3 regions of the Pseudoduganella lutea genome follow, and region 3 is predicted to be linked to each of the others. Evidence: predicted binding sites of a transcription regulator. Region 3 holds the regulator's gene; each other region holds the start of a gene.
What was found. Region 3 encodes HrcA, which represses chaperone genes, less so after heat shock. Its sites were predicted from a motif close to TTAGCACTCNNNNNNNNNGAGTGCTAA; they were not measured.

Region 1 (7,720 bases), 1.6 Mb from region 3:
TCCGTGTAGCTCGTGTACGCGGTCAGCGCCGGCGTCAGCTCGTAGGTCAGGCCCACGTAGGGCGTGGTCTTGGCATTCGACTTGAACTTGGTCGCGCCATACGCGGTGCCGGTGCTGTCCGCCTTCGTGTGCGTGAAGCCGGTGATCAGTTTCAAGGGCTCGGTGATGTTGAACCTTGCGGCCACGTAGGCGGACTTGCGCTTGTCCACGTAGGCGCTGCCATCGGTCGCGAAATCGAAGGCCGGTTCCGGGTAGCTGCCGGTCCACTGGTCCAGCGGTACGAGCGGCGTGCCGATGCCCTGGCCGTAGTGCGACACGTCGTCCAGCGTGGAGCGCGACCAGTTGGCGCCAAACGCCAGGTCATGCTGGCGCCCGCCCAGCGTGAACTGGCCCGTCGCGGAAGCGTCGAGCAGGTTCTGCTTCAGGTTCGACGCGTACAGCGACGGGTACGATACCAGGCCAAGGCCGGTGGCCGCATCGACCTCGCCATAGGTGTAGAACAGCTTGCCGTCTGTTTTCGTCGTGTTGCGGGTGGCGGTGACCTGGGCACGCCAGCCGTTGCCGAACTGGTGGACGAGTTCCGCGAACGTGCGCTGGTTGTTGACGTGGTTGCGCGTCCAGTCGGCGGCCGTCGAATAGCCGGTCGGCAGGTCGGTCGGCGTGCCGTCCGAATAGATCAGCGGCAGCGCGCCCCACATGCCGCCCTTCGTATCGTTGACCTGGCTGGCGTGGCCCACGGTCAGCGTGGTGTCCTTGTCCAGCTTTGCCTCCACCACGCCGTAGAACACCTTCTTCTTCGCCGAATAGCGGTCGAGGTACGAGTCGCCATCCTCGTAGGCGCCGACGATGCGGGCCGAGACCGTGCCCGCCTCGTTCAGGGCACCGGAGATGTCGGCTTCCACGCGCTTCCTGTCCCACGAGCCGACCGTGACGTTCGCCGATGCCTGGAACGGGACCGTCGGACGCTTGCGCAGGAAGTTGACGGTGGCCGACGGGTTGCCGGTAGCGGACATCAATCCGTTGGCGCCGCGCACGACGTCGACGCGGTCGTACATCACCGTGTCCAGGTCGCCCATCACGAGGCCGAATACGAACGGCGTGCCCACGCCGTCGTACTGGAAATTCGTGATGTCGAAGCCGCGCGCCGTGTAGTAGGTGCGGTCGTTTTCCACGCGCTCCACGGTGACGCCGGTCACGGTTTCCAGCATGTCGTTGACGGAATCGAGCTGGAAGTCGTCCAGCTTCGCGCGCGTGACAACGGACACCGATTGCGGCGTTTCGCGCAGCGCCAGGTCGAGCCGTGCCGAACCCGTGCTGCTTCTCGCCGTATAGCTTAGCGCCTCCGCGGTGCCTTGCACGACGACCGTCTGCATCTGCTGCTCGGGTTCTTCCGCCACCGGGGTGTCCGGGGCGGCCTGGGCGGTGCCGCACAACAGCGCGGCGGCCAGGGCGAGGGGAGTGGGGCGCAGGGAGAAGGTCGGGAGCAGCATGGATTTCCAGTAATGAGAATGAGAACGATTCTCATCATAACTGGAATGCCGAGTGTTGGCTAGGCGGCAATCCGCTCACAACGGGCAAAACCCGGTAAAAAAGGGTAAAACGCCGTGAAGAAAATGCCCGGCAAAATTGAGCCTGTACTCCGGTGCGCCGTCAGTGCGCGCGTTTCTGCACCAGCGCGCTGCCGATGCCGTGGCGGTGGCCTTCGCTGACAGCGGTCACGGTGCCGTCCGGATTGAACACGAGCGCATTGGCGGCGCCGATTTCTTCCGGTTTGGCGGCCCAGCGTTGCCGGAACGGCGCCAGTGCCGCCGCCTGCGGGCTGCCGGCGAAGCCCGGTTCCACATCTGTGGCCGTGCCATTGCGCTCGGAAAGGCGGGGCGCGTCGATGGCCTGGTCCATGCGCATGCCGAGATCGACGTGGTTGACGATCGTCTGCAGCACGGTCGTGATGATCGTGGCGCCACCCGGACTGCCGATCGTGAACGCCGGCTTGCCATCCTTCAGCGCGATCGTCGGCGCCATGCTGCTGCGCGGGCGCTTGCCCGCCTCGGGCACGTTCGGCGCGGGGCCGGCGAAATCGAAATCGGTCATCTCGTTATTGAGCAGGAAGCCGTAGCCGGGCACCACGATGCCGCTGCCGCCCCACGATTCGATCGTGAACGTGTAGGAGACGATGTTGCCCTCCTTGTCCGAGACGGTGAGGTGCGTGGTATGCGCACTTTCCTGCCGCAGTGCTGCAGGGGAAGCAGGACGCAGCGGCACGCTGGCATCGCGCTGGAACGGATAGGGATCGCCGGCCGCCACGGGGCCGCTGGCCGCCTGGTTCATGTCCACGAGCTTGCGCCGTTGCGCCGCATATTCCTTGCTGAGCAAGCCCGCGACGGGCGCATCGATGTATTCGGGATCGGCGAGATACGCATTGCGGTCGGCAAACGCGAGGCGGCTCGCTTCCAGGTACAGGTGCTCGGCCTGCGGGCGCGGCAGCGCTGTCAGGTCCCAGCCTTCGAGGATGTTCAAGGCCTCGAACACGGTCACGCCGCCGCTGCTGGGCAGCGGCATGCCATACAGTTCAAGGCCGCGGTAGGTGCTGCGCACCGGTGGGCGGATGCGGGCTTCGTAGTTGGCCAGATCGGCCAGCGTCATGGCGCCGCCGCGCACGGTGACGCCCGGCGCGGTGGCGGGGCGGTTGACGGCATCGACGATCGCGCGCGCCATCGGCCCTTCGTAGAAGGCCTTCACGCCGCCCTTGGCCAGCGTGCGGTAGGCCTGCGCCAGGCCGGGATTCTTCAGCTGCGCACCGGGCGGCAAGGCCTTGCCATCCTTCAGGTATAGCGCGGCGGTGGCCGGAAAACGGCGGAATTTATCGGTGTTCTCGTCGACCAGGCGGGAGAAATTGGTGTTGACCGTGAAGCCCTTGCCGGCCACGTCGATTGCCGGCGAAAGCACCTGCCGGAACGACATCGTGCCGTAGCGGCGCAGCGCTTCGTCCCACCCGCGAACGGTGCCCGGCACGCCGACGGACTGGCCGCTGGCGACGACCGTGTCGAAATCCATCTCCTTGCCATTGTCGAGGAAAACCGCGGGCGTGAACGCCGCCGGTGCCGTTTCGCGGTGATCGATCGTGATCACGCGTTTTTCCTTCGCCAGGTACACCACCATGAAGCCCCCGCCGCCGATACCGCAGCTGAAGGGGTCGGTCACGCCCAGCGTGGCCGCCGCGGCCACGGCCGCGTCGATCGCGTTGCCGCCCCGGTCCAGGATCGTGATCGCCGACTGCGAAGCCTGCTCGCTGATCGTTGCCACCGCGCCGCCGGTGCCGGTGGCGACCGGCGTCTTGGCGATGGCGACCGTGCCAAGGGCGGTCAGGAGGATGGTGGCAACGAGGCGCTGTGTCATGTTTTAGCGGGCTGGGCCGGTTGAACGATGGATACGCGCAAGCTTACCCGATAATCCGGCGGCGCCTCATCCACGGCCGGCGGGGCCGGCGGCTCCAGCTTCTCCAGTGCAAACGCCAGGCCATCCAGCGTGGTGCTGGGCTGCGCGTTCGGCATGTTTTCCGCAAGCACGAAATTGCGCGTGCCGAGGCGGCTCGTCAACGTGAACGTGTAGCTGATGTAGCCAGCCCACACGCAGACGGCACCCGTCTTGCAACGGCTGTCGTTGATGCGGTCGAGCTTGAGCGTGGTGCCGGGCGCCAGCATCACACTTTCCCCCTGGCGCAGCGCATAGCTGGCGCTGGTCTTGCGCGGTTTTGCCTGCGCCGTCTCCGCTTCCGCCTGCTTTGGATCGACCGAACAGGCGGCCACCACGCCGAACATCAGCGCACCGGCAATGATGCCGATCAACCTGGCTTGCATAAGTCCTCCGTGCAAATGACTGGACAAGCGAGGTTATCAAATTGTTATGATATGCAGCGCACAGCTGAGCATTATCTGCCCGGAAATGGAGTGTTCGAGAAAAAAAGTTGCTCAAAAAATGGGGACGGACCCTATTTTCAAGGAAATAATCGGAAGAGTCGGTTCTTCAATTTGTTTCCAAAAACCGGGGTCAGACCCCATTGTCTGGAAATATTTCCTGTAACCGGGGTCTGACCCCGGTTTTGGGCAATAAAAAACCCGGCGTAAAAGCCGGGTTTCTTGGTGGCGCGGGGCGCGTCATACGTAAGCGGCCAAGGCGGTTTTCATCTTTTTCAGCGCGGCCGATTCGATCTGGCGGATGCGCTCGGCGGATACGCCGAACTCGTCGGCCAGCGTGTGCAGCGTGGCGCCGGAGCCGTCGTCGTTGGCCAGCCAGCGGGCTTCCACGATGCGGCGCGAACGGGCGTCCAGCTTGCCCAGTGCCGTTTCCAGGCCCTCAGACTGCAGGCGCGTGACCTGTTCCGCTTCCAGCACCTTGGTCGGCTCCGACAGGTCGGACGACAGGTAAGCGATCGGCGAGAACTTGTCGTCTTCATCGTCGGTCGGCGCTTCCAGTGCGATGTCGCGGCCCGACAGGCGCGTTTCCATCTCGATCACTTCCTCGCGCTTCACGTCGAGCGTTTTCGCCAGCGCGTCGATCTGGTCCGGCGTCATCGCATCGAGGCCGGTCTTGTGGCTGCGCAGGTTGAAGAACAGCTTGCGCTGCGCCTTCGTCGTCGCCACTTTCACCAGGCGCCAGTTTTTGAGGATGTACTCGTGCATCTCGGCCTTGATCCAGTGCATCGCGTACGACACGAGGCGCACGTTCTGGTCCGGGTCGAAGCGCTTCACCGCCTTCATCAGGCCGATGTTGCCTTCCTGGATCAGGTCGGCGTGCGGCAGGCCATAACCCAGGTAGCCGCGGGCGATCGAAACCACCAGGCGCAGGTGCGACAGCACGAGCTTTTCCGCCGCCTTCAGGTCATTGTTTTCCTTCAGGCGGCGACCCAGCGAGACTTCTTCTTCATGCGTCAGCATTGGCAGGCGGTTCACAGCGGAAATGTAGGCGTCCAGGTTACCCAGGTTGCCGCTGAACCCAAGTCCCAGTGCACTGGTTCCGGCTGGAACGAGGGCGGAAGGTGTGGACATAGTCATTTTCATTCCTCGCTTGAAGGTCTTGCGTGGCTGCGCTGCGGGATTGCAGCACGGCATTTGCATACAGCATGCAGTGTTGAACTTAATTCGGTCTTAACCACCGGCAAGGGCTATGTGTCAAGCTTTGGCCTCAAGTTTTGCCGTGTTCAACGTTGCGTTTGAACATATATTAGCACTCTCCATAGGCGAGTGCCAATCTAGACAATTCAATGGCTCCGATAGCCAAAATACTATGGCTCGATACTAGTCGTTAGGCCAGGAATACGGCTCTTGCCAGCAACATTACTCGCCAGAATTTGAGCTGGATCAAAGGATTGGGATCAAGATTATCGGTCGCGCGCAACGCACTCTGTGCGTGAACGCACGATGCCCGGCGCGGGCGTGTAGGACCGCAGCCAACGCAGTTGTACGCCGGCAGGAAGGTGTGAACAAACAGATAAGGGCGGTCCGCCCCATTGCAAGGGGCGAACCTTATCGAAACAAGCCCCGATAAAGGGGCGTCAGGCCAGCCGCTTCAATTGCCGGCGTACCGACAATGCCGCGCCGACGAGCCCCAGGCCGGCGGACAGCGCCAGCAACAGCGCCATGGCCAGCGGTTCGAGCGGTGCCAGCTGGAATTCCGACGCGTACAGCCGGGCGAACTCGGCGATCGCCTTGTTCAGCGGTTGCAGCGACAGGGCAACCGCGCCCAGCGCGACGACACCCGAGCACAGCCCCAGCAACGCACCCGTGTAATAGAACGGGCGCTGGATATACGTGTCGGTGGCGCCGATCAGCCGCGTCACGAGGATTTCCTCGCGCTGCGTGAGCACCTGCAGCCGGATCGTGTTGAACACGACGGCCACGACAACGGTGCCGAGCGTGGCCGCCAGCAACAGCAGGCCCACGCGCAGCACGCCCAGCAGCGCAGCCAGCCGCTTGACCCATGCCGAATCGACCTGCACCGATTCCACGCCGGGAATGGCGCGAAGCCGGTCGGCGATCTGGTCGACGTGGGCGCTCTCGGCCGCACTCTGGAATGCGTTGAGCCGAACGATATAACTGTCCGGCAGCGGATTTTCGCCCAGCGTATCGATCACGCCGGCCACGCCATTCTTTTCCTGCAATTCCTCGAGCGCTTTTTCACGCGGCACGAACACGATCCGGGCATCCTTCGCAGCCGCGCGCAGCGCGCCGGCCATGCCCTGCGTGTGCTCGCGCGGCAAGTCCTGCTTCAGGAACACGGACAGTTCCGGATCGACGGCCATCTGTTCGGACATCGGCCGGATATTGTCGAGCACCGTCACGCCGGCAAAGGGCAGTGCCAGCGCGATCGCCACGACCAGGATATTGAAGAAGAAGGAACCCGGCGCGCGGCGCAGGTGCACCAGCGCCGAGCCCAGCGCATAGCCATGTTGACGCAGCCACACGCTCATGCGGCCTCCGCCAGCAGTTCGCCGTGCTGCAGCTGGATCACGCGGCTGGCGCTGTCCAGCACCAGCTCGTCGTGGGTGGAGATCAGGCAGGTGACACCGGCCTTGTTGAACGCGCGCAGCGCATCGAACACCTTGTTCGCACTGGCACGGTCCAGGTTTGCCGTCGGTTCGTCGGCCAGGATGATCTGCGGCCGGTTGACGATCGCCCGGGCGATCGACACGCGCTGCTGCTCGCCGCCGGACAGCGCAAGCGGACTGGCCGACGCACGGCTCAGCAAGCCCACCTTGTCCAGCGCCGCGCGGGCGCGCTCTTCCGCCTGGCTGCGGGGCAGGCCCGTGACCAGCATCGGCATCATCACGTTGGCCAGCACGGTGCGGTCGGTCAGCAGCCGCTGCTGCTGGAAGATCAGGCCCAGGTTGCGGCGCAGGAAGGGCACGCCGGCACTTTTCAGGCGGCCGATGTCGGTGCCGTTCACGGTTACCTGGCCGGACGTGGGGCGCTCCATCGCCGCGATCAGCTTGAGCAGCGTGGACTTGCCGGCGCCGGACGGGCCCGCCAGGTAGACGAGCTCGCCCTTGGCGACCGTCAGCGTGACGCCGCGCAGCGCGGTGGTTTCGGAAGTGTATTGCTTGGTGACGTTGACGAATTCGATCATGGCCGCTTTTTTCTTGCGCCCTCAGCCGAGCAGGGCTTCGACGAATTCCTCGGCGTCGAACGGTTGCAGGTCCTCGATCTTTTCGCCGATGCCGATGAAGTACACGGGCACCGGGCGCACGCGCGCGATCGCGGCCAGCACGCCACCCTTGGCTGTACCGTCCAGCTTGGTGATGATCAGGCCCGTGAGCTGCAGCGCATCGTCGAATGCCTTGACCTGGGTCAGGGCGTTCTGGCCCGTGTTGCCATCGATGACGAGCAGCGTTTCGTGCGGTGCATCGTCCATGCCCTTGGCGATCACACGCTTGATCTTCTGCAGTTCGTTCATCAGGTGCAGCTGGGTCGGCAGGCGGCCGGCCGTGTCGATCATGACGACATTGGTGCCTTTCGCCTTGCCGGACTGTACCGCGTCATACGACACGGCGGCCGGATCGCCCGATTCCTGCGACACCACGGTCACGTTGTTGCGCTGGCCCCAGACCATCAGCTGCTCGCGGGCGGCGGCGCGGAACGTGTCGCCGGCGGCCAGCAGCACGGACTGGCCATGCGCCTGCATGTGCTTGGCGAGCTTGCCGATCGTGGTGGTCTTGCCGGCACCG
Region 2 (7,720 bases), 720 kb from region 3:
TCGCCATCGGCCGCGCCAACGAGGAAGCTTTCCCACGTGACGACGGCTTCCGGCCGGTTTTCGACAAAGCTGAGCTGGTGATACTGCTTGCCATCCACCGTGCGCAAGGCCGGATCGAACGGGATCACGGCGCCGCGCACCGTGCCGTTCGAGCCGGATTCGATCTGCCTTGCCCACGCCTGCAGTTCGGGGAGCGCCATCAGGCGCGCCACCGCCTGGTCGCGGCCCAGCGCCTGCCGCTGCCCGGCGGGCGCCACCGTGGTGGCGGGAACCGTGGCCGCATTGGGGACGGAACCCGCGGCAGAACTGGCGATGGAACCCGCGGCGGTGCCCGGCCTCGCCGGCGCGGTGCCCGGTCCCACGTGCTGCGGATACAGGTACCACGCTCCGAACACGGCGGCCAGCAAGCCAGCCAGCGTGCCGGCCACGGCGGGGAGGTGGGAGGATTTGCTCATGCGGCGTGCTTTCATGTTCATGTTGCGAACATGGTAATCGAAAGCTCCCGTGCGTGGCGGTCGCTTATCCGGTCACGTATCCTTCTTGGGCGGGAACCAGGATTCCCAGGTTTCCTTGATGCTGGCGCGAACGGTGGCCAGCGCGTCCGGGTCGCCCTTGAGCAGCGCCTTGAAGTAGGCGGCGGCCTGCTTGGCCGGCACGTCGGGCGGCAGCGGCGGCACGTTCGGATCCGTCACCATCTCCAGCACACAGGGGCGATCCGACGCCAGCGCCGCTTCCCAGCCGGCGGCCACCGCGTCCGCGCTGTCGATCCGGATGCCTTTCAGGCCCACCAGTTCCGCATATTGCGCGTAAGGGAAGTCCGGCATCACCTGCGAGGCTTCGAACTTGGGGTTGGCGCCCATCACGCGCTCTTCCCAGGTGACGAGGTTCAGGTCCTGGTTGTTGAGTACCATGACGACGAGTTTGCCGTTGCCCCAGCGCTGCCAGTACTTGGCGATGGTGATCAGGCCATTGATGCCGTTCATCTGCATCGCGCCATCGCCCACCAGCGCGATCACGTGGCGATCGGGATGCGCGAACTTGGCGGCGATCGCATAGGGCACCGCGCAACCCATCGTGGACAGGCCGCCCGATACGCTCGTCATCATGCCGCGCCGTATCTTGACGTCGCGCGCATACCAGTTGGTGGCCGAGCCGGAATCGCCGACGACGATGCAGTTGTCCGGCAGCCGCGGTGACAGTTCCCAGAACACCCGCTGCGGATTGATCGGGTTGGCGTCGTTCATGGCGCGGCCTTCGAGCACCCGCCACCAGCGCTCCACGTTGGCGCGGATATCGTCCTGCCATTGCCGGTCGGCCTTGCGCTGCAGGAGGGGAATCAGTGCGCGCAGGGTTTCGCGCGAATCGCCGATCAGGTTGAATTCCATCGGGTAGCGCACGCTGGCGCGGCGCGCATCGATGTCGATCTGCACGCCGCGTGCCTGGCCTTCCTTCGGCAGGTGCTCGCTGTACGGGAAGTTCGAGCCCACCATCAGCAGCGTGTCGCAGTCGTTCATCATGTCGTGGCTGGGCTTGGTGCCGAGCAGGCCGATGGTGCCGGTGACGAACGGCAGGTCGTCCGGCACCGCCGCCTTGCCCAGCAGCGCCTTGGCGATGCCGGCACCGAGGATCTCGGCCACTTCGATCAGTTCATCGGTCGCGTGCAGGGCGCCGGCACCCGCGAGGATCGCGACCTTCTTTCCTTCATTGAGGATGCGCGCGGCCTGCTGCAAGGCATCGAGCGGCGGCACGTGGCTGCGCGTGAGCGCGCCGATGCCGGACACCACGGTGCCATGCTCGCGCGGCGGCTTCGGTACCGCTTCGAGTTCCTGCACGTCGTTCGGAAAGATGAGGCACGTGACGGCGCGTTCTTCCTTGGCGATGCGGAAGGCGCGGTCGATCAGGTGGCGCACCTGGGCCGGATCGGTGGCCATGTGCACGTATTCGTGCGCCACGTCCTTGAACAGCGTCTGCAGGTCGACTTCCTGCTGGTAGTCGCTGCCCATCGACATGCGCTTCTGCTGGCCCACGATCGCCACCACGCCCTGGTGATCGAGCTTGGCGTCATACAGGCCGTTGAGCAGATGCACCGCGCCAGGGCCGGAGGTGGCGAGACAGACGCCCACCTCACCCGTGAATTTCGCGTGCGCGGTGGCCATGAAGGCGGCCATCTCCTCGTGGCGCACCTGGATGAATTCGATCTGCTCCTGCCGCCCGAAAGCGCCCATGATGCCGTTGATGCCATCGCCGGGGTAGCCGTACACGCGGCGCACGCCCCATTCGCCCAGCCGTTGCAGCAAGAAGTCGCCTACCGTATCTGCCATGGTGCTCTCGCTCGATTAGTCAAGCGGAAATGATAGGTTGGCCGACAAACGGCAGGCGCACGCAAGCGGTGCAGTGCAGCATCCTGGCTCCTTCCAGGGTTGTCTGCGAGCTCTCCTTTAGGACGGAAATGCGTGATTTGATGCGGCGCAAAAGCATGTTGGGCGGGGCGCTGAAAACGTTGTTCACGTGGGACGGTGCGCTTAAAAAAACGGCAGAGAGATCAAAAACCGGGTGTATATTGAATGCACAACAACCACGGAACAGGAGACGCAAGATGGATATGGAACCGGACGACCGCACCGGGCGCTATGTTGGCTTCGGTATCAGCCTGGGTGCAGCGATCGGCTGCGCGATCGGTGTTGCAATGGGTAATTTCGCGATGGGCATCGGCCTCGGTGTCGGCGTCGGCAGCGCCGTCGGAGCCGGCCTCGCGCGACGGCGACCCTGATCGGCCTCTTGCAAAGTAATCACGGCTGCCTCGGCAGCCGTTGTTGTTTCCGCAGTCCAAAACTGGGGACGTACCCCTGTTTAGAGGAAACATCTCGAGAGAAACCGGGGAAGAAAACTGGGGACGTACCCCTGTTTAGAGGAAACATCCCGCGAGCTTACCCTAGTCGGTGCGCCAGCAGTCTTGCCTGGAAACAGGGGTACGTCCCCAGTTTGTTGGCCAGGCAATAAAAAAGGCTGCTTCCGAAGAAGCAGCCTTTCCAGGTGCAGCTGGCCGGAGCCGGCTTTACCGCATGATTACATCATGCCGTCCATGCCGCCCATGCCACCCATACCGCCCATGCCACCCATGCCGCCGGCTGGCTTGTCTTCCACCACTTCAGCCACCATGCAGTCGGTCGTCAGCATCAGGCCGGCGATCGATGCGGCGTTCTGCAGTGCCGAACGGGTCACCTTGGCCGGATCCAGCACGCCCATTTCGACCATGTCGCCGTAGGTGCCGTTGGCGGCGTTGTAGCCGTAGTTGCCGGTACCGCCCAGGACGGCGTTGACGACCACCGACGATTCTTCGCCGGCGTTCTGCACGATCATGCGCAGCGGCTCTTCCATCGCGCGCAGCACGATCTTGATGCCGGCTTCCTGGTCAGGGTTGTCGCCCTTCACGGTCAACGCAGCGCGGGCACGCAGCAGGGCCACGCCGCCGCCAGGAACGATGCCTTCTTCCACGGCAGCGCGGGTGGCGTGCAGTGCATCTTCCACGCGGGCTTTCTTTTCCTTCATTTCGACTTCGGTGGCAGCGCCAACCTTGATCACGGCAACGCCGCCGGCCAGCTTGGCCACGCGCTCTTGCAGTTTTTCACGGTCGTAGTCCGAGGTGGCTTCCTCGATCTGTGCGCGGATCTGGCGAACGCGACCTTCGATGCCAGCGGCTTCGCCGGCGCCGTCGATGACGATCGTGTTTTCCTTGCCCACCTCGATGCGCTTGGCCTGGCCCAGTTCTGCCAGCGTGACTTTTTCCAGCGTCAGGCCGACTTCTTCAGCCACCACCTGGCCGCCGGTCAGCACGGCGATGTCTTCCAGCATGGCCTTGCGGCGGTCGCCGAAGCCAGGAGCCTTCACTGCGCAGGTCTTCAGGATGCCGCGGATGTTGTTGACCACCAGGGTCGCCAGCGCTTCGCCTTCGATGTCTTCGGCGATGATCAGCAGCGGACGGCCGGCTTTCGCCACTTGCTCCAGTACCGGCAGCAGGTCGCGGATGTTCGAGATCTTCTTGTCGAACAGCAGGACGAACGGGTTTTCCAGGACAGCGACCTGCTTTTCCTGGTTGTTGATGAAGTAAGGGGACAGGTAGCCGCGGTCGAACTGCATGCCTTCCACGATGTCCAGCTCGTCGTTCAGCGACTTGCCGTCTTCCACGGTGATGACGCCTTCCTTGCCCACTTTTTCCATCGCTTCAGCGATGCGCTCGCCGATCGAGTAGTCCGAGTTCGCAGAGATCGCGCCAACCTGGGCGATTTCCTTCGACGTGGTGCATGGCTTGGCGATCTTCGTCAGTTCTTCGACGGTGGCGGCCACGGCCTTGTCGATACCGCGCTTCAGGTCCATCGGGTTCATGCCGGCGGCAACGAACTTCATGCCTTCGCGCACGATGGCTTGTGCCAGCACGGTCGCGGTGGTGGTGCCGTCGCCGGCGTTGTCGGAAGTCTTGGATGCGACTTCCTTCACCATCTGCGCGCCCATGTTCTGCAGCTTGTCCTTCAGTTCGATTTCCTTGGCGACCGAGACACCGTCCTTGGTCACGGTCGGGGCGCCGAACGAGCGCTCCAGCACCACGTTTCGGCCTTTCGGGCCCAGGGTGACCTTGACCGCGTTGGCCAGGATGTTGATGCCTTCAACCATTTTGGCGCGCGCTGCGTCGCCGAAAATCACTTCTTTAGCTGCCATGTTCGAATTCTCCAGAATCTAGGTAAGGGGTCGGCCGATTACTTGTTGACGATGGCCAGGATGTCTTCTTCGCGCATCACCAGCAGCTCTTCGCCGTCAACCTTGACAGCTTGGCCCGAGTATTTGCCGAACAGAACGCGATCGCCAACTTTGACTTCCAGTGCGCGCAGCGTGCCATTGTCGGCAACCTTGCCGTTGCCCACTGCCAGTACTTCACCCTGGTCCGGCTTTTCGGCGGCGGCATCAGGGATGATCAGACCGGATGCGGTCTTGGTTTCCTGGTCCAGGCGTTTGACGATGACGCGATCGTGCAAGGGGCGAAGGTTCATACAAAACTCCTTATGTGTACAGTGAGGTTGATTCGTTGTTAGCACTCTCGACTAACGAGTGCCAACGATTATAGGGATGGTCACAGGTGATTTCAAGAGGATTCATATTGGAAAAATGTCTAAGGCCTCTCCGGAGGGCTCAAGCGCGCGCCGGAGAAGCCCGGTTTGTGTTTTGACAAAGCCGCGGCGGAGGTGCACACTGTCCATTCGCATTCGGAAGCAATCATCAAACACTGCAACAACATTGTTGAGCGGAGGCTGCGATGTTCCAGACGAAATTCCCAAGAGACTTGCATGCGCCCGGGTGGGTGCGTGTCGCGCTCAATGTTGCCGCCGGCGCGGCGTTGGGTGTACTGGCCGGGGCAGCATTGCTGCTGGCGGTGGGTGCCATCACCTGAACACCGATTTCCTGAACTTCCCCTGGGCTGTCTTCCATGCCGCCTCGTGGCGGCATGTCGTCATGCATCTTGTTAAGACGCATTCTCATCAAGACGCATTCCATTAAGATTATATTAAGTATATAAGTCAGCCGATTCGGTTGACCGTGTCATCGTGCCGTCCTATAGTGACGGGATGATTGCAGACTTCCAAGAACTTTCCGACAAGATCGAGCAGTTGGCCGAGATGACGCAGGCATTGCGCCGTGAAAACGCGCAACTGCGCCAGGCCAATGCCGCCATGGTCGCCGAAAACCTCGGCCACCAGAAGCGCCTGGCCGAAGCGCATGCGCGGGTGTCGGCTTTGCTGGAACATATTCCACCGCTGGAAACGGCCACCCCTGAAAACGAGGACATCCCGTCATGAGCAATGTGGACGTCATCATCCTGGGTTCGTCGTACCGCCTCGTCTGCAAGGAAGGCGAGGAGCGCGCGTTGCGCGAAGCCGCGGCATTGCTGGACAAGAAAATGACCGCCATCCGCGATACCGGCAAGGTCAAGGGCAACGACCGCATCGCCGTGATGGCCGCGCTGTCGATGGCGGCCGAATTCCTGACGGCGAAAGCGCCGGCCGGACCGCTGTCCGAGATTTCCCTGCTCGAGGTGCAGCACAAGATCGCCGCGATGCACCGGGTGCTCGACAGTGCGCTGACCCCGCAAGAAAATCTCTTCTGACGCACGATAAGACTTTCCCTTATCAGGATTGAGGAGTAAACTCCGTGTCACCCTGCGGTGTTCGAGAAGTGCCATATATTCCTTGAACCATTTACACGCATAGGTCGCGGAACATTGTTTGGCGGGTGTGAGCGTCGCTAGTCCGATGAACCCGAAGTTGAACTGACTGTGACCGCCTTGAACCGTAAGGTTCAGGATGCCGGCATGACGGCACAGGCGGGGCCCTATTCAGTGAGAGCGGTTGCATGCATCGAAAGATGCGCAACCGCTTTTTTTATGCCCTGGTTTTTCATGTCCATCATTGTTACGTCCGGAGGAGCGCGATGGCAAAACGGTACTGGTTGATGAAGTCCGAACCCGATGATGTGAGTTTCGACGACGTGCTGTCGGCCAAGGACCAGACCACGTCATGGTATGGCGTGCGCAACTACCAGGCCCGCAACTTCATCCGCGATGGCATGGCGGTTGGCGATGGCGTGCTGTTCTACCACTCCAGCTGCGCGGTGCCCGGTATCGCCGGCATCGCCGAAATCGCCAGCGCGCCGTACCCGGATGCCACGCAGTTCGACGTGGAGAGCCCGTATTACGACGCCAAGGCCACGCGGGAAAATCCCCGCTGGACCGGCATCGACGTGAAGGCCGTGAAGAAGGGGCGCTACCTGGAGTTGAAGGAATTGCGCAGCCACCCGGCGCTGGAAAACATGCGCCTGCTGGCCAAGGGCAGCAGGCTGTCCGTGATGCCGGTGGAGCCCGAAGAGTGGCGCTTCATCCTGAAGCTGATCGGCTGATCGGCGGACTGGCTGAACGCGCAGGCGCTTGGCCCGCGCGTGCCAGCCTCCCGCAGCCGCCTTATCCGGCTGCCTGTGCGGCCGTCGGTGCCACGCCGTAGACTTTGCGCCGGTACGACCACACGAGCATCGCGATGGCCGCCATGATCATCGGCAGCGACAGCACCTGGCCCGACGTGATGGGCAGGCCCAGTACCGTGGTTTCCCAGTCCGGCGTGCGGAAGTATTCGGTGAAGAAGCGCGCGCAGCCATACAGCAGCGTGTACATGGCACCCACCGCGAGGCGCGGGCGGGCATGGCGGGCATAGGGCCACAGGATCGCAAAGACCAGCAAGCCGTCGACCAGCATCTGGTAGAGCGGCGACGGATGGCGCAGGCCTTCCAGGAATACCGGGTCCGGCAGCAGCGGGAAATGCAGGTCCGGCCACTGCATGGCCCACGGCAGCGAAGGATCGCTCACCACCCGGCCGGGCAGTTCGGCGTTGATGAAGTTGCCGAGACGCCCGGCCGCGTACCCGAGCGGTACCATCGGCGCGATGAAGTCATACACGTCCAGCAGGTTGCGCTTTGCCTTGCGCGACCAGAACCACATCGCGATCAGCACGCCGATGAACCCGCCATGGAAGCTCATGCCGCCACGCCAGACCTTGAAGATCTCCAGCGGCGTGGCGAACAAGTGCGGCTGATAGAAGATCACTTCGCCGAGCCGGCCGCCGAGCACCACGCCCAGCATGCCATAGAACAGCATGTCGTCCAGGTCCTGGTTCTTCCAGCCTAA
Region 3 (7,720 bases):
CAGAAGGCGATTTCTTCCAGCAGGTCGGGCACCGCGGCCTTCATGGCGGCGGCGTTCGTGACCACGATTTCCAGTACCTCGTTCGGCTTGAGCCGGAACTTCGTCATGCCCTCGTCGTCGCGCAGGTAGGAAAGCGCATCGATCCACGAATCCATCGTGGGTGCCACGTGGTCGTTGAAACCGAATGCCGCGCGGCTGGCGGCATGAAAAGCCGCTTCGTCGCGGATCGCCGCGCCATCCAGGGTGATGGTTGTCATTGTTTCTTTTCCTTCGGGTCGGTGACGAAGACCAGCTTCGTCAAGCCTTCCTGCTGCGCCGCCGCCATCAGTTGCGCCACCGCTTCGTAGCGGGTGGCGCGGTCGGCGCGCAATTGCAGTTCGGGTTGCGGTTCGCGCCGCGCGGCCGAGGCCAGGCGCGGCTGCAGTTCGGCGGGCTTTACCACCTCATCGTTCCAGTACACGGTGCCTTCGGCATCGATCGAGATCTTCACCGCATCGGCAGGCTGCGGCGCGTTCGCAGCCTGCGCTTTCGGCAGGTCGAGCTTCACGGCATGCGTGAACATCGGCGCGGACAGGATGAAGATCACCAGCAGCACCAGCATCACGTCCACCATCGGCGTCACGTTGATGTCGGCCATCGCTTCCTTTTGCCGGTGATGGTTGAACGCGCCAAATGCCATGGTCGCTCAATCCTTCGTCAGGTAGGCGTGCAGGTCGTGGGCGAACGCGTCGAGCTCGGACAGCGTGAGCCGGTTGATGCGATTGAAACCGTTATAGGCCAGCACGGCGGGAATCGCCACCATCAGGCCCACGCCGGTCATGATCAGCGCTTCGCCAACGGGGCCGGCCACCTTGTCGATCTCCACGGTGCCGGACGACGACACGGCGGCCAGCGCATGGTAGATGCCCCACACGGTACCCAGCAGGCCCACGAATGGCGCGGTGGAAGCGATCGACGCCAGCAGCGTGAGGCCCGATTCGAGCCGCACGGTGGAACGGTGGATCGCATCGCGCAGCAGCCGCGTGACCTGTTCGGAGCGGCCCACCGAGGTGCCGAGCGAATGGCCCTTGCCCGCGGGGGCCGCCACGGTGCCCTGCTCGGCGAGCGCGAGATAGATGCCTTCGGGATCGCCCGCCGACACGACGGCCACGCCATCGGCCAGCGTGGGCGCATCCCAGAAGCGCTGCACCACGCGCGCGCTGCGGCGCACGCGCCATGCCATCAGCCCTTTCGACAGGATGAAGAACCAGCTCGCCAGCGACATGGCCAGCAGGAAGTACGCGACAGCATGGCTGATCGCGTCGCCCCGCTCCCAGTAGCCGGCGAACGTAAAGTGCTCCATGTCTTACTGGTTCAGGCCCAGCACGTCGTACATGTCGAACAGGCCGGTGCTCTTGTCGGCCAGGAAGCGCGATGCCCGCAGGGAGCCTTGCGCATAGCCGGCGCGGCTGCTGGACTTGTGGCTGATCTCGATGCGCTCGCCGGTGCCGGCGAACAGCACTGTGTGGTCGCCGATGATGTCGCCGCCGCGGATCGTGGCAAAGCCGATCGTCGACGGATCGCGCTCGCCCGTCACGCCTTCGCGGCCGTACACGGCGCATTCCTTCAGGTCGCGGCCCAGCGCGTCGGCGATCACTTCGCCCATCTTCAGCGCGGTACCGGACGGCGCATCGACCTTGTGGCGGTGGTGCGCTTCGATGATCTCGATGTCGTAGCCGGTGGACAGGCTTTTCGCGGCCAGCTCCAGCAGCTTGAGCGTGACGTTCACACCCACGCTCATGTTCGGCGCGAACACGATGGCCGTTTTTTCGGCGGCGGCCTTCAGCGCGGCCTTGCCCGCATCGTCGAAACCGGTGGTGCCGATCACCAGCTTGATGCCGTGCGCGGCGCAGTATTCGGCGTGCTGCAGCGTGCCTTCGGGGCGGGTGAAGTCGATCAGCACGTCGGCACCCTTCAGGCCTTCGGCCAGGTCGGACGTGACGATCGCACCGGATGCCTTGCCGAGAAACGCGCCGGCATCCTGGCCGAGGCCGTCGCTGCCGGCGATGCCGAGGGCGCCGGACAGGCGCAGGTCATCCGCGTTCAGTACGGCTTCCACCAGCATGCGGCCCATGCGGCCGCCGGCGCCGGCGATGGCGATGTTCAGAGTGCTCATGTGTAGTTCCTGATGTTGTTCTTGTGATGTAATCGACTGCTTGTTGGCGCTAATTGGCGCTTATTGGTGCTTACTGCCCGCCTGGCGACGTGGTGACCTCGACCGGATTGCGGTTGCCGGCATCCTGCCCGCTCGGCAGTGGCGCGCGCTGCGCGGCCGGCTGGTTTTCGCTGTTGCGCTTTTCGTCCTTCTTGAACTGGCGGATCGGGCCGGCGATGCGGGCAATGTATTCACGCTCGGTGGGCAGTTCGCCGCCTTCGAAGCGCTCGACCTTGCCTTCCTTGTCGAAGTACACGACGACGCTGCTCGTGGTCAGCTCGCCGTCGCCGCGCGCGAAGCGGAACGGGTAGTCCCAGCGGTTCTCGTGGAAGATATCGTTCAGCAGCGGCGAACCCATGATGAAGCGCACCTGGTCGCGCGTCATGCCGGTTTTCAGTTGAGCGAGCATTTCCTTCGATACGAAGTTGCCTTGCTGAATATCCGGGCGATATGGCGAGAAGAACCACATGAAGCGCTGGATCTGCGATGCCTTCGTGGTGACGGCGCCCTGCGCCGGGTCGACGACCGGGTTGGCCTGCTGCGCCACCTGCGCGCCTTCCTTCGGCCCCAGCACGGTCTTGCCGGCGCAGCCACCCAGTGCGACTGCCACGCAGGCCGCCGCCGCAAGCAGGGGCAGGCGGGATGTCCGCGGTTTCATTACTGGCAAGACCGCGAACGGGGCAGCAGGCAGGACGGACGACGGTGACGCTTGGGTGACGCGCATAAGTGACCTCAAATCGATTGAGCGGAAGTGCCGAAACGCTATATCATAAAGCACTCCAGCAAAAACCGACTACCGAACATGAGTAACAGCCCAACCGACCTGAAGGCCAGCGGCCTGAAGGCCACCCTGCCGCGCCTGAAGATTCTCGACATCTTCCAGAACAGTTCCGTGCGTCACCTGACGGCCGAAGATGTCTACAAGATCCTCCTGGCCGACAATATGGACGTCGGTCTCGCCACCGTTTACCGCGTGCTGACGCAGTTCGAACAGGCTGGCCTGTTGAACCGCAATCACTTCGAAAGCGGCAAGGCGATCTTCGAACTGAACCAGGGTTCCCACCACGACCACCTCGTGTGCCTCGATTGCGGCCGCGTGGAGGAATTCGTCGACGAGGAAATCGAAGCCCGCCAGCAGCGCATCGCCGTCGAACGCGGCTTCAAGATCGCCGAGCATGCGCTGGCGATCTATGGCAGTTGCATCAAGGACAACTGCCCGCACCGGCATTGAACGCTTGAATACAAGTAAAAACGGCCTTCACAGGCCGTTTTTTATTTGCAATGTTGCTTGAAAAATGGGCGGTCCGCCGAAGCGGTACGTCCCCACTTTCCGGAAATGTTGCTCGTAAAATGGGGACGTACCCCATTTTACGAGCAACATTCAGCCGTGGCTGAGCGCGTTCGATAGCAGGCGCGACGTGATGTCCACGATCGGGATCACGCGCTCGTAGGCCATGCGCGTGGGGCCGATCACGCCGAGCGTGCCGACGATCCTGCCGTTCACCTCGTAGGGCGCGGTGACGACGCTCATGTCGTCCAGCGGCACGAGGTTCGATTCGCCGCCGATGAAGATCTGCACGCCGGACGCCTTCGACGACACGTCGAGCAATTGCATCAGCCCCGTTTTCTGCTCGAACATGTCGAACATCTGGCGCAGCGACGTCATGTTCGAGGACAGGTCGCTCACCGACAGCAGGTTGCGCTCGCCGGAAATCACCATGTCATCGCCCGTATCGGCCATTGCCTCGGTGCCCGCCTCCACGGCGGCCTGCATCAGGCGGCCCATGTCGTCGCGCAGCTGGCGCAGTTCACCCTGCATGCGGGTGCGCACTTCGTCGAACGCCAGGCCGCTGTAGTGCTGGTTGATGAAGTTGGCCGATTGCTGCAACTGGGACGGGGTGTAATCGACGTCCGTCAGCAGCAGGCGGTTCTGCACGTCGCCACCGGGGGCAACGATCACCAGCAGGATCCGCTTTTCGCCCAGGCGCAGGAATTCGATCTGCCGGAACGCCGATTCGCGGCGCGGGCTCATGACCACGCCGGCGAACTGCGACAGCGACGACAGCATCTGCGCCGCGTTGGCGATCAGCTTTTGCGGCGGATGCGCCTGCGGGCGCAGCCGCGATTCGACGGCACTTTCATCCATTGGCTGCACGGTCAGCAGCGTGTCGACGAAAATGCGGTAGCCACGCGGCGTGGGCACGCGGCCGGCCGACGTGTGGGGGCTCGAGACATAACCGAGTTCTTCGAGATCGGCCATGATGTTGCGGATCGTGGCCGGCGACAGGTCAAGGCCGGAAATCTTCGACAGCGCGCGCGAGCCGACGGGCTGGCCGTCGGCAATATAGCGCTCTACGAGGGCTTTGAGCAGGGTTTGGGCACGGGTATCGAGTTGCATGATCGGTTCACAGGCTAAGCAGTCATTATGCACCGCCGGGAGCGCACCAGGAATTCAATCGGCTAACTGTTGTTCCAGCCACGCAATCAGCTCGCCCACGTCGCGGCAAATCGCGTCGGGCACGATGCCCGCTTCCAGGTGGGCCGTGCTGCCGGTGCGGTTCATCCACACGGCTTTCAGGCCCGCCTTTTGCGCCCCTTCCACGTCCAGGCGCAGGTCGTCGCCCACGTACACGGTTTCATGCGGCGCCACGCCGAGCGCTTCACATGCCGCCAGGAAGATTTCTGGATCGGGTTTCGCCTTGCCGAACCGGCTGGCCGCCAGCGATACCTTGAAATGGTGGGCGAGGCCGATGACTTCAAGGTCGGCATTGCCGTTGGAGATCGAGCCCAGCGTGACTTTTTCCGCCAGGCGCTGCAGCCCGGGCAGCACGTCGTGGTAAAGCTCGACGGTGTTGCGCGCGGCCGCGAACAGCTTGATGGCTTCGTCGAGCCGGGCCAGGTCTTCGCCCACGTGCTGGAACGCCGCTTCCAGCCCCGCGCGGCGCAGGCCGATCAGGTCGAGGTGGTGTTCCGGCTTTTCGGCCAGCAGCGCCATGCGGCGTGCCCGCAATTCTTCGATCGTGAAGGTTTGCGCCACTTTCGGCGCGTGTTCGGCCAGCCACGCATGCAGCGCGCGTTCCGCTTCGGCGATCACGGGGCCGATCGGCCACAGCGTATCGTCCAGGTCGAACAGAATGGCTTTGGGTCGGGCAATGTCGTTCATGCTGCCATTGTCGCATGGCCCGGCCCGGAAGACGCAAGCGCTGCTGGCTGCCGGGGCGGCAGTCGCCCTGCACCATCGGGCGCGTGCCGTGAAACCTTGGAAAGACACATGTCGTTACAAGCATTTAGCGAACCAGGCCTTGCCAAATGCACTAAAATAAGGCCCGTTTCCGGCTCAGCCGCCGCTTACGGACGGCAACGCACCGCTTCCGGCCCAGCGCCGTCCGGCATTCGCCCCGATCAATTTGGAGATTGTTATTGTTATGAAGAGTATGTATGCGTGCGCAACCGCCGGCGCGTTGTGCGCTGCGCTGCTGGCCGGCTGCGGCGGCAGCGACAACGGCAACCTGACCCTGAGGGTGGGCGTCCAAGGCCTGCTCAAGCCGGGCCTGGTCCTGAAGAACGGCGACCAGACCGTGTCCGTGCCCGCCGGGGCGAACGAGGTGTATTTCCCGAACCTGATCGCGGAAGATTCCACGATCAATATCGAGATCGTGACGGACGCTACCGCCACGGTGTGCTCGGTGGACAAGGCGACCTCCACCAACATCAAGGCCAACTACTACACTGCGCTGCGCACGTCCGTCACGTGCGTGACCAACAGCTACAAGCTGGGCGGCACCGTGACCGGCCTGACGCAGGACCAGCTGGTGCTGACCTTGGGCAGCAATACCGTGACGATCCGCCCGGAAACCGGCTCGAGCTTCGAGTTCCCCGGCTCGGTGTACGACGGCTTCGCCTATGGCGTGACCGTGCTGCAGCAGCCCGAAGGCCTGACCTGCACCGTGGAGAACCCCACCGGCACCATGCCGTCGGGCGACCGGCTGAACCTCGCGGTTTCGTGCGTTCCGCGCGCGTCCTGAACACCGCCTTCCTGGAGAATGTAATGAAAGCAAATACTATCGGCATGGCGGTGCTGGCACTGGCGCTGGCCGCATGCGGCGGCAAGTCGGAATTCACGATCAACGGTGGTTTCTATGACGCGAACGGCAACCTCGAGCCGTTGAGCAACCCGGGCCTGGTATTGGCCAACGGCGACGACGAGATCGCCGTCCCCGTCGGCACCACCCGGTTCAGCTTCCCGAAAACGATCGAATACGGCAATGCCTTCAATGTCGTGGTCAAGACCCAGCCGCAGCACATGACGTGCGATCCAACGAGCACGCCAGGCACCGCCGGCCGCAACGAGTCGATCAACATCGCCCTGCGCTGCCAGCAGAACAAGTACGCGGTCGGGGTCACGGTCAAGGGTCTCACGGAGGCGGCTGCCACCGACGCCCGGCTACAGCTGATCAATGGCTCCAGTGTGGTTGAAGTGACGGCCGCCTCACCCGTGGCAAGCTTCGGGAGCATCCCGGTCGGCACGGCCTACGGCATCACGATCTTCCAGCAGCCGCTCAACCAGACCTGCACGATCACGAACGGCTCCGGCATCATGGGCGACGCCGATCGCGCCGATGCGGTCGTCAACTGCGTCAAGAATCCGTGATATTCACAAGTGGAATGATGGGAATCATGAAGATAAATTGGATCAATATGCGGCAGCGCATCATAATCACTCCCGTCTCCTCCACTTCTTTCTGAGAAATGGATTCAGCCGGCTCCCAGAGCCGGCTTTTTTTTGCTCGCAATATTTCCTGAAACCGGGGTCAGACCCCGGTTTCAGGAAATACCACGATACCGGTGTCTGTCACCGGTTTTTTTGCAATCCTCGTGGTCGTTAAAAAGCCGCCGGGGCCTTGCGGCGCCGGCGGCTTTCGCGGTCAGCTAGCGATCAGAACTTGTACGCCAGCCCGATGTTGTAGCGGCGGCCGTATTCCATCACGTTCTGGATGTACGGGTTGCCGGCCTGCTTGTGGATCACCCGCTGGTTCGTGATGTTGTCCAGGCCCACGTGCAGCTGCAGCTGCGGCGTGAGGTATTTCGAGATGTTGGCCGAGACGTACGTTTCCTCGTCGTTTTCCACCAGGTAGCCGGCCGTCCAGCGTGGCATGCGCACGAACGGGCTGTGGTAGTTCGCCTGCAACCGCGCCTCGAAGCCGTTTTTCTCGTACCACAGCGTGACCCCGCCATTACGCCGCATCAGGCCCACCATCGGTAAGTCGCCGGTGAATTCCCGGATGCTGCTTTCGTTGTACGAGAAGTTCGCCGCCATGCCCAGGCCGTCGAACGGCGCGGGCAGCATCGTGAACGCCTGCTGGTAGGCGAACTCCAGGCCGCGCACATAGCCGCCCTCACCGTTGATCGAGCGTGTGAGCGTGGCCGGCCGGCCGTCGATCGTCGTGGTATCGCTGGTGATGCCGATGTAGCTGCCCACCTTCTTGTAGAACATGCCGGCCGACAGCAGCCCGCCCTGGTCGAAAT

Region 1: a site for HrcA is predicted at 5,221-5,247, ahead of rpoH (RNA polymerase sigma factor RpoH). Genes of this name have one in related genera too.
Region 2: a site for HrcA is predicted at 5,081-5,107, ahead of groES (co-chaperone GroES). Genes of this name have one in related genera too.

Annotation. Positions count from the first base shown of each region.
Region 1 is NZ_CP035913.1:1,973,989-1,981,708, reverse strand. Features, by position in the region: gene EWM63_RS08240 (TonB-dependent siderophore receptor) at 1-1,490, opposite strand, end outside; gene ggt (gamma-glutamyltransferase) at 1,651-3,396, opposite strand; gene EWM63_RS08230 (hypothetical protein) at 3,393-3,857, opposite strand; gene rpoH (RNA polymerase sigma factor RpoH) at 4,155-5,045, opposite strand; gene ftsX (permease-like cell division protein FtsX) at 5,552-6,466, opposite strand; gene EWM63_RS08215 (cell division ATP-binding protein FtsE) at 6,463-7,122, opposite strand; gene ftsY (signal recognition particle-docking protein FtsY) at 7,144-7,720, opposite strand, start outside.
Region 2 is NZ_CP035913.1:4,325,733-4,333,452, forward strand. Features, by position in the region: gene EWM63_RS32430 (hypothetical protein) at 1-455, opposite strand, end outside; gene EWM63_RS18320 (thiamine pyrophosphate-requiring protein) at 528-2,321, opposite strand; gene EWM63_RS18325 (glycine zipper domain-containing protein) at 2,450-2,770, shown strand; gene groL (chaperonin GroEL) at 3,067-4,713, opposite strand; gene groES (co-chaperone GroES) at 4,752-5,042, opposite strand; gene EWM63_RS32845 (hypothetical protein) at 5,306-5,440, shown strand; gene EWM63_RS18340 (hypothetical protein) at 5,616-5,846, shown strand; gene EWM63_RS18345 (cell division protein ZapA) at 5,843-6,154, shown strand; RNA gene ssrS (6S RNA) at 6,201-6,381, shown strand; gene EWM63_RS18355 (EVE domain-containing protein) at 6,478-6,942, shown strand; gene lgt (prolipoprotein diacylglyceryl transferase) at 7,004-7,720, opposite strand, start outside.
Region 3 is NZ_CP035913.1:3,605,357-3,613,076, reverse strand. Features, by position in the region: gene EWM63_RS15285 (barstar family protein) at 1-257, opposite strand, end outside; gene EWM63_RS15280 (ExbD/TolR family protein) at 254-679, opposite strand; gene EWM63_RS15275 (MotA/TolQ/ExbB proton channel family protein) at 686-1,342, opposite strand; gene dapB (4-hydroxy-tetrahydrodipicolinate reductase) at 1,346-2,155, opposite strand; gene EWM63_RS15265 (outer membrane protein assembly factor BamE) at 2,226-2,804, opposite strand; gene fur (ferric iron uptake transcriptional regulator) at 2,997-3,425, shown strand; gene hrcA (heat-inducible transcriptional repressor HrcA) at 3,576-4,592, opposite strand; gene EWM63_RS15250 (HAD family hydrolase) at 4,647-5,357, opposite strand; gene EWM63_RS15245 (hypothetical protein) at 5,620-6,219, shown strand; gene EWM63_RS15240 (hypothetical protein) at 6,243-6,845, shown strand; gene EWM63_RS15235 (TonB-dependent receptor) at 7,131-7,720, opposite strand, start outside.